DNA from 4 places in the Candidatus Pantoea rara genome. Region 1 is predicted to be linked to each of the others. Evidence: predicted binding sites of a transcription regulator. Region 1 holds the regulator's gene; each other region holds the start of a gene.
The links. Region 1 encodes PurR, which represses purine synthesis genes. Its sites were predicted from a motif close to CANGCAAACGTTTGCNTG; they were not measured.
Positions count from the first base shown of each region.

Region 2: a site for PurR is predicted at 728-745, ahead of ACR8BF_RS12595 (amino acid aminotransferase). Genes of this name have one in related genera too.
Region 3: a site for PurR is predicted at 1,214-1,231, ahead of gcvT (glycine cleavage system aminomethyltransferase GcvT). Genes of this name have one in related genera too.
Region 4: a site for PurR is predicted at 1,188-1,205, ahead of purH (bifunctional phosphoribosylaminoimidazolecarboxamide formyltransferase/IMP cyclohydrolase). Genes of this name have one in related genera too.

Region 1 covers NZ_CP194942.1:2,215,829-2,218,031, reverse strand. The annotation lists gene punR (DNA-binding transcriptional activator PunR) at 1-209, shown strand, start outside; gene purR (HTH-type transcriptional repressor PurR) at 206-1,231, opposite strand; gene ACR8BF_RS10445 (YnhF family membrane protein) at 1,513-1,602, shown strand; gene ACR8BF_RS10440 (C40 family peptidase) at 1,649-2,203, opposite strand, start outside.
Region 2 covers NZ_CP194942.1:2,637,895-2,640,097, forward strand. The annotation lists gene ompF (porin OmpF) at 1-575, shown strand, start outside; gene ACR8BF_RS12595 (amino acid aminotransferase) at 810-2,000, shown strand; gene ACR8BF_RS12600 (MBL fold metallo-hydrolase) at 2,065-2,203, opposite strand, start outside.
Region 3 covers NZ_CP194942.1:789,000-791,202, forward strand. The annotation lists gene ubiI (FAD-dependent 2-octaprenylphenol hydroxylase) at 1-852, shown strand, start outside; gene gcvT (glycine cleavage system aminomethyltransferase GcvT) at 1,284-2,203, shown strand, end outside.
Region 4 covers NZ_CP194942.1:3,736,919-3,739,121, forward strand. The annotation lists rRNA gene ACR8BF_RS17625 (16S ribosomal RNA) at 1-721, opposite strand, end outside; gene purH (bifunctional phosphoribosylaminoimidazolecarboxamide formyltransferase/IMP cyclohydrolase) at 1,352-2,203, shown strand, end outside.

The DNA.
Region 1 (2,203 bases):
GATTGTGTGTGGCGATGGTGCCGGGACATCTTGCAAGGCCACTGCTCGACTGCGGCGATCTGGTTGAACTGACCTTGCCGGTGGCGTTTCCGGACAGCCCCTGCTGTGTTAGCTGGGCCGAGGATCGCGCATCACCGGCGACAGGCTGGCTACTCAGCTATCTGGGTGATGCGCAAACGCTTAATCAGGAGTGGTTAAGCGAGGATTAACGGCGATAGTCACGGAACGGACCATCGGCCACGGAACGGCGCTCTATCAGCGTAGGGTGGACTTCAATCGTTTGTGACACTTCACGCTTACTGGTGATGCGGTCCAGCAGCATATCCAGCGCTTTCTCACCCAGCTGGGCTTTAGGCTGATGCACGGTGGTCAGAGCCGGCGCGAAGTAGCGGGCGTTGCGCACATTGTCGTAGCCGATTACCGAAATATCCTGAGGCACACGCAAACCCATCTCGTCGGCAGCGCAAATCGCGCCCATCGCCATGATGTCACCACCGCAGAACACCGCCGTCGGACGCTGTTTCTGTGACAGGATCTGCTGCATCGCCTGATAGCCCGACTCCGGCTCAAAATCACCCTGCACAATCCACTCGGCGCGCGGCAGAATACCCGCTTCTTCCAGTGCCTTCAGGAAACCGGCATGACGTCCACCTCCGGTGTTACGCTCCATCTGACCGGGAATAGCACCAATATCCCGGTGTCCACGTTCAATCAGATAGCGTCCCGCCAGATAGCCGCCCTGAAAAGCATTATCGAGTACCGTGTCGGTGAAGTCGGCGCGCGACTCGCCCCAGTCCATCACCACCATCGGAATATTGCGGTTCTCTTCCAGCATCTGCAGCAGATCATCCGGATATTCAGAGCACATCACCAGCAGACCATCGACGCGTTTCTGCGCCATCATGCTGAGGTAGGCGCGCTGTTTTTGCAGATCGTTATGCGCATTACCCAGAATCAACGTATAGCCTTTGTCAAAACAGTGATTTTCAACCGCTTCAATAATTTCAGCGAAATAGGGCGCTTCGCTGGAGGTGGCAAGCAGGCCCAGCGTCCTGGTATGGTTCACTTTCAGGCTGCGTGCAACGGCGCTCGGCGAGTAGTGCAGTTCTTTGATCGCCTGCCAGACCGCGTTACGCGTTTCTTCAGCGACAAAGCGGGTTTTATTGATGACGTGCGAAACGGTGGTCGTTGAGACGCCGGCGCGTTTCGCCACATCTTTAATTGTTGCCATGAAAATCGGACTCCAGTGCTTATCTAACTCTATGATAAGCGTAGTGTTAAACGTTTGCGTCTGCTCAGGGGTTTTTTACGCAAAAATGCAGCTTTCCGGCTCGTAAACTGGCCTGGGGCGATGAATAAACGCTGTAAAAGATGCGCAAACGGAATCAGAGTTGCGCGCGTTGCGCAACAAAGGCGGGATTCTAACAAGGCTGGACGGATAAAACGAGATTTTTACCGGGCTGTGTGGGAAAATGCCATATCCCTACACATTGTGTGACTAAGGAGCAAGCAATGAGTACCGATCTTAAACTGGCGTTAATGACCACCGTGGGCTGTCTGCTGATGATTGTGGCCTTTAGTTTTACCGCCATTCTGCACTAATAAAAAAGCCGGGAATATCCCGGCTTTTTTCTGCCTGTAATGCTGCTCAGCGTATGGTTTTTGGCGTCATCACCCGACGAGCGCCGATGTAGTGGCGCTGCCAGTAATCTTCACCTAATGCGCTGATCTGAATATCTTTGCCGGTACGTGGCGACTGGATAAATTTGCCATCGCCCAGGTAAACGCCAACATGATCCGCAGTACCGCGCCCATTAATACGGAAGAAGACCAGATCACCTTTCTCCAGCGACTCACGCTTGATTGGCGCAGCGTCACGCAGGTGATACATCTCGTTAGCGGTACGGGGGATCTTAAACTTGACCAGATCTTTATAGGCGTACCAGACCAGACCACTGCAATCGAAACCGGTATGCGGTGACGTGCCACCCCACTGATACGGTTTACCCAACTGACCCATCAGCTTGGTCATCGCCGTTTCGCGCGCCTTCTGGTAGCGCTGACGGTGAGATTTGCTCATCTTAATTGTACCAGGCTCGCTGGCGGTGACCTCAGCCGTTTTCAGCAGACGCTCATGACCATAGCGTTTCTTCTCTTTATTTTTTTCTTTGGTTTTGCTGATACGGGCAGTTTTGAGCGAGGT
Region 2 (2,203 bases), 420 kb from region 1:
GTAACACCGATGGTGTGCGTCGTTCAAACGGTGACGGCTACGCGTTCTCAACTTCATACACCTCACCAATTGGTGTAGGCATCGTTGGTGCGTACAGCAACAGCGATCGTACTGATCTGCAGTCAGCGGGTGTTGCTGTTAATGGTAACGTAGTCGGTGAGGGCAAACGTGCTGAGAACTGGGCAACCGCGCTGAAATATGATGCGAACAACGTTTACCTGGCAGCGCTGTACGGTGAAGGCCGTAACTCTACCGTTATCGGCATCCCTGTAGCTAACACTACCAACACAGCGACTGCTTATGCAAACAAGAGCCAGACTATTGAGTTAGTTGCTCAGTACCAGTTTGACTTCGGTCTGCGTCCATCCGTTGCATACGTGCAGCAGAAAGGCAAAGATATCGAAGGTATCGGCGATGCTGACCTGTACAAATACATCGACGTTGGCGCGACTTACTACTTCAACAAAAACATGTCTACCTATGTTGATTACAAAATCAACCAGCTGGATGACAACAACCCACTGGCTCTGAACACAGACGACGTGGTTGGTGTTGGCCTGACTTACCAGTTCTGATTCCGCTTAAAACATGTTGAAAAACGGGGCCTCGGCCCCGTTTTTTTATGGCTGTTATTCCCATTAACTGCGTTTCTTCCCGCCCTGTTACCCCGCTTTAACCTCTGCAATCCTTCGTCTCGCAATCACCACCGCAAAATGTATGAATTTGTCTCGCAAACGGTTGGCATTTCCCTGGCCGGACGTTAACCTGACAGCTCTTTCCGCTTAAGTTCACGCTAATGGACCTGACACATGTTTGAATCGATCTCTGCTGCACCCGCCGATCCTATTCTTGGGCTGGCCGATCTGTTTCGTGCTGATGACCGCCCTGAAAAAATCAATCTGGGTATCGGCGTCTATAAAGACGAAACCGGCAAGACCCCGGTACTGACCAGTGTTAAAAAAGCTGAGCAATACCTGCTGGAAAACGAAACCACGAAAAACTATCTCAGCATTGATGGTCTGGCGGATTTCGCCCGTTGCACACAGGCGCTGCTGTTCGGCAATCAAAGCCCGCTGATCACGGCAGGCCGCGCCCGTACCGCTCAGACGCCTGGTGGCACCGGCGCGTTACGTGTAGCAGCAGATTTCCTCGCCACACAAACCTCTGTCAAGCGGGTCTGGATCAGCAATCCGAGCTGGCCGAATCACAACAACGTGTTCAATGCTGCCGGTCTTGAAGTCTGTGAATACCACTATTATGACGCGGCAAACCATACGCTCGATTTTGAAGGGATGCTGGCGTCACTGCAGCAGGTTCAGCCTGGTGACGTGGTGCTGTTCCATGGCTGCTGCCATAACCCGACCGGTATCGACCCAACCGCTGAGCAGTGGCAACAGCTGGCGCAGTTGTCACAGGCCAATGGCTGGCTGCCGTTGTTTGACTTCGCCTACCAGGGCTTTGCACGCGGTCTGGAGGAAGATGCAGAAGGCCTGCGCATTTTTGCCGCCTCGCATCAGGAACTGATCGTCGCCAGCTCTTACTCCAAGAACTTTGGTCTGTATAACGAGCGTGTGGGTGCAATCACCGTGGTGGCGGCGGAAGCCAGCGTGGCAGATACCGCGTTCAGCCAGGTGAAGTACACCATTCGCGCGAACTACTCCAATCCGCCTGCCCATGGTGCGGCCATCGTCGCCACCATTCTGGGCAACGAGACGCTACGTACGATCTGGGAGCAGGAGTTGTCGGACATGCGTCAGCGCATTCAGCGCATGCGTCAGCTGTTTGTGAACACCCTGGCAGAGAAAGGCGCACAGCGTGACTTCAGCTTTATTATTAAGCAGAACGGCATGTTCTCGTTTAGTGGCTTAACCAAAGACCAGGTGATTCGCCTGCGTGAAGAGTTCGGCGTCTATGCCGTCAACTCAGGCCGCGTGAATGTGGCAGGCATGACGCCAGACAATATGTCGGCGCTGTGCGAAGCGATTGTCGCCGTGCTGTGACGCAGACGATAAAACAAAAATGGGCCTGAGGGCCCATTTTTTATTGCAGAAAATTGCTGACTGTTTATTGCAGGAAAGGGTTACTGATGCGTTCCTGTCCCAGCGTTGAGATCGGGCCGTGACCAGGAAGAAACGTCACATCATCGCCCAGCGGCAGTAATTTCGTCCGGATAGCATCCATTAACTGCTGATGATCGCCCTGT
Region 3 (2,203 bases), 1.4 Mb from region 1:
TGGCAGCGTGCCAGCGCCTGCAGCGACGTGACGATAATGGCACCCTCGCAGTTACAGCAGGTGGCGTTTGGTGATAATGAAGCCTTTGTTACCCTGGAAGATGGCAGCATGTTAAGTGCGCGATTAATGATTGCCGCTGATGGCGCTAACTCCTGGCTGCGCAACAAAGCCGATATCCCGCTCACCTTCTGGGACTACGATCACCATGCGTTAGTCGCTAACGTCCGCACTGAAAGACCGCACGACGCGGTGGCGCGACAGGTGTTCCACGGCGATGGTATTCTGGCTTTCCTGCCAATGCAGGATCCGCATATAAGCTCCATCGTCTGGTCGCTCTCGCCGCAGGAAGCGAGCCGTCTGGAGACCATGCCGGAAGCGTTGTTCAATCAGCAGCTCTCTGTCGCGTTTGATATGCGACTCGGCCTGTGCCAGCTGGAAAGCGAGCGCAAGTCGTTTCCGCTGGTGGCGCGCTATGCCCGCAACTTTGCGGCACACCGTCTGGCGCTGGTGGGCGATGCAGCTCATACCATTCATCCGCTGGCGGGCCAGGGCGTTAACCTTGGCTTTATGGATGCTGCCGAGCTGATTGGTGAGATTCGCCGTCTGCATCAGGAGGGCAAAGATATTGGTCAGCACCTCTATCTGCGTCGCTACGAGCGCAGCCGTAAACACAGCGCCGCAATGATGCTGGCAGGAATGCAGGGCTTCCGGGAGATGTTCGCAGGCAATAATCCGGCGAAAAAACTGCTGCGTGACGTCGGTCTGAAGCTGGCTGATCGGCTGCCAGGAGTAAAACCTCTAATGCTGAAGCAGGCGATGGGCCTGAATGATTTGCCCGCCTGGTTACGCTAAATCCACGCCTTCTTATAAGCCAGCGTCTGCTGGCTTTTTTTATGCCTGAATCCCTCTGCACCACCAAAAGGCAACGCTGCACCAGCAGAGGTCTTCGTTTGATTTATTCTAATTTTGCGAGCGAATTCGCATTACTTTTTCTCATCCATCTCTCTGCGCGCAAAGGGTTTTTTTTAACATCCTGAACGCCATCCCGCATAAATTTGCTGTGTATATTTAAAAGCCCTGCATTTATTGCGCGATTAATCACAAAATTGCAGTTTTTTATCCTGTCATTTCCTGTTCCTGGTTAGGCTGTGTATCTGCTTTCGACCCCGGTTTGCTTATGGTTAAACGTCAAATTCGGTGGTAACGTCAGCCATAAGAGAACGTTTGCGTCGGCACAAATTCCGACGCACTTTTGCCCTCACTCGCTTCTGCACAGGATGGTTATGACTCAGCAAACACCTCTGTTTGAACAGCATCAGGCCTGCGGTGCCCGTATGGTGGATTTTCATGGCTGGATGATGCCGCTGCACTATGGCTCCCAGATGGATGAACACCATGTGGTGCGCACTGACGCCGGGATGTTTGATGTTTCTCACATGACCATTGTCGATCTGACAGGCCCGCGTACCCGCGAATTCCTGCGCTACCTGCTGGCAAATGATGTGGCAAAACTGACGCAGCCAGGCAAAGCGCTCTATACCGGAATGCTGAATGCTTCGGGTGGCGTCATTGACGATTTGATTGTTTACTTTATGAGCGAGGAATTCTTCCGGCTGGTGGTGAACTCCGCGACCCGTGAAAACGATCTCGCCTGGATTACGCAACATGCGCAGGGCTATGGCATTACGCTGACGGAACGTGATGACCTGGCGCTGATTGCTGTGCAGGGCCCGCAGGCGCAGCAGAAAGCGCAGACGCTGTTCAGTGAGGAGCAGCGTCAGGCTGTTGCTGGCATGAAGCCGTTTTTTGGTGTGCAGTCAGGTGACCTGTTTATCGCGACCACCGGCTACACCGGCGAAGCGGGATATGAAATTGCGATGCCTGCAGATGAGGCGGCCGATTTCTGGCAGCGTCTGCTGGCCGCTGGCGTCAAACCTGCCGGACTGGGCGCACGCGACACGCTGCGTCTGGAAGCCGGAATGAATCTTTATGGTCAGGAGATGGACGAAGGCGTTTCACCGCTGGCCGCCAATATGGGCTGGACGGTCTGCTGGGAACCCGCTGACCGCGACTTCATTGGTCGGGAAGTGCTGGAACTGCAGCGTGAACGCGGCACCGAAAAACTGGTGGGGCTGATCCTCACTGAAAAAGGGGTGCTGCGTAACGGCCAGCCGGTGCGTTTCACCGATGACCAGGGGCAGCC
Region 4 (2,203 bases), 1.5 Mb from region 1:
CGGTATTCCTCCAGATCTCTACGCATTTCACCGCTACACCTGGAATTCTACCCCCCTCTACAAGACTCAAGCCTGCCAGTTTCAAATGCAGTTCCCAGGTTAAGCCCGGGGATTTCACATCTGACTTAACAGACCGCCTGCGTGCGCTTTACGCCCAGTAATTCCGATTAACGCTTGCACCCTCCGTATTACCGCGGCTGCTGGCACGGAGTTAGCCGGTGCTTCTTCTGCGGGTAACGTCAATCGACGCGGTTATTAACCGCATCGCCTTCCTCCCCGCTGAAAGTACTTTACAACCCGAAGGCCTTCTTCATACACGCGGCATGGCTGCATCAGGCTTGCGCCCATTGTGCAATATTCCCCACTGCTGCCTCCCGTAGGAGTCTGGACCGTGTCTCAGTTCCAGTGTGGCTGGTCATCCTCTCAGACCAGCTAGGGATCGTCGCCTAGGTGGGCCATTACCCCGCCTACTAGCTAATCCCATCTGGGTTCATCCGATAGTGAGAGGCCCGAAGGTCCCCCTCTTTGGTCTTGCGACGTTATGCGGTATTAGCCACCGTTTCCAGTGGTTATCCCCCTCTATCGGGCAGATCCCCAGACATTACTCACCCGTCCGCCACTCGTCACCCAAGGAGCAAGCTCCTCTGTGCTACCGTCCGACTTGCATGTGTTAGGCCTGCCGCCAGCGTTCAATCTGAGCCATGATCAAACTCTTCAATTTAAGTTTGATTTGCTTAAACAAGTTAAGCGGTGCTCATCTGTAAAACGTCATAATGAATTTCATTATGTGTTCACTCGTGAGGCTTGATATTTTTTACGTCCGGAGACGCTGATATCAATCCTGCGAGTGCCCACACAGATTGTCTGATAAATTGTTAAAGAGCAGTGCGAACAGTGCGTTAGCGTCCTGTCGCGAGGTGGCGTATATTACGCCTTCCTCCTGCAGAGTCAACCTCTATTTCAGAAGTTTTTCTCCGGCGGCGCAGTCTCCTGTGCCTCTCAGCCCGTTTCCCGTTGCCGGTGTTCCGTGTTGATGGATGCGCATTATAGGGAGTTGTCGGAGAGTCGCAACCCATAAATTGCATAAAAGAGAGCGTTCGCTGCATTCCACAGCAAAAGCCGGTGTTATACGCAGTTACACACAATGTTATCCACACTCTGCGGGCTAAATGAATTTAGGCGAGCATCACGCAAACGTTTTCGCTACAATGCCGGGCAATATTCCGGACTCCCCTTTTCGGGGCGTTACCTGAGGTTTTTGATCTTTTCTTCTTATATAGAAGAGAAAACCGCTGTAAAGCCTGACGTAACGCTCTTATATACGCGAAACAAAGCCAAGGGATAAACCACCATGCAACAACCTCGTCCTGTACGCCGCGCATTGCTCAGTGTCTCTGACAAAGCCGGTATCCTCGAATTTGCTCAGGCGCTCTCAAGTCGCGGTGTCGAACTGCTCTCCACAGGTGGAACAGCTCGCCTTCTGGCGGATGCGGGTCTGGCTGTCACAGAAGTCTCTGACTACACCGGTTTCCCGGAAATGATGGATGGACGCGTCAAAACTCTGCATCCGAAAGTACATGGCGGCATTTTAGGTCGTCGTGGCCAGGATGATGCCATCATGGCGCAGCATGACATCAGCCCAATCGACATGGTGGTCGTTAACCTTTATCCCTTTGCACAGACTGTCGCCCGTGAAGGATGTTCACTGGAAGATGCAGTAGAAAACATCGACATCGGTGGCCCGACCATGGTGCGCTCTGCTGCCAAGAACCATAAAGATGTCGCTATTGTGGTCAGCAGCGGCGACTACGATGCCATCATTGCTGAAATGGATGCTCATGAGAACGCACTGACGCTTGAGACCCGTTTCGATCTGGCAATCAAAGCCTTCGAACATACTGCCGCCTATGACAGTATGATCGCTAACTACTTCGGTACCCTGGTGCCTGCCTATCACGGTGAACGCAATCAGCCCGCCGGCCGCTTCCCGCGTACCCTGAATCTGAACTTCATTAAGAAGCAGGATATGCGTTACGGTGAAAACAGCCATCAGGATGCTGCCTTCTATATAGAAGAGAATATTACTGAAGCGTCAGTGGCGACCGCGCTGCAGGTTCAGGGCAAAGCGCTCTCCTATAACAATATTGCTGACACGGATGCTGCTCTGGAATGCGTTAAAGAGTTCAATGAACCCGCGTGCGTT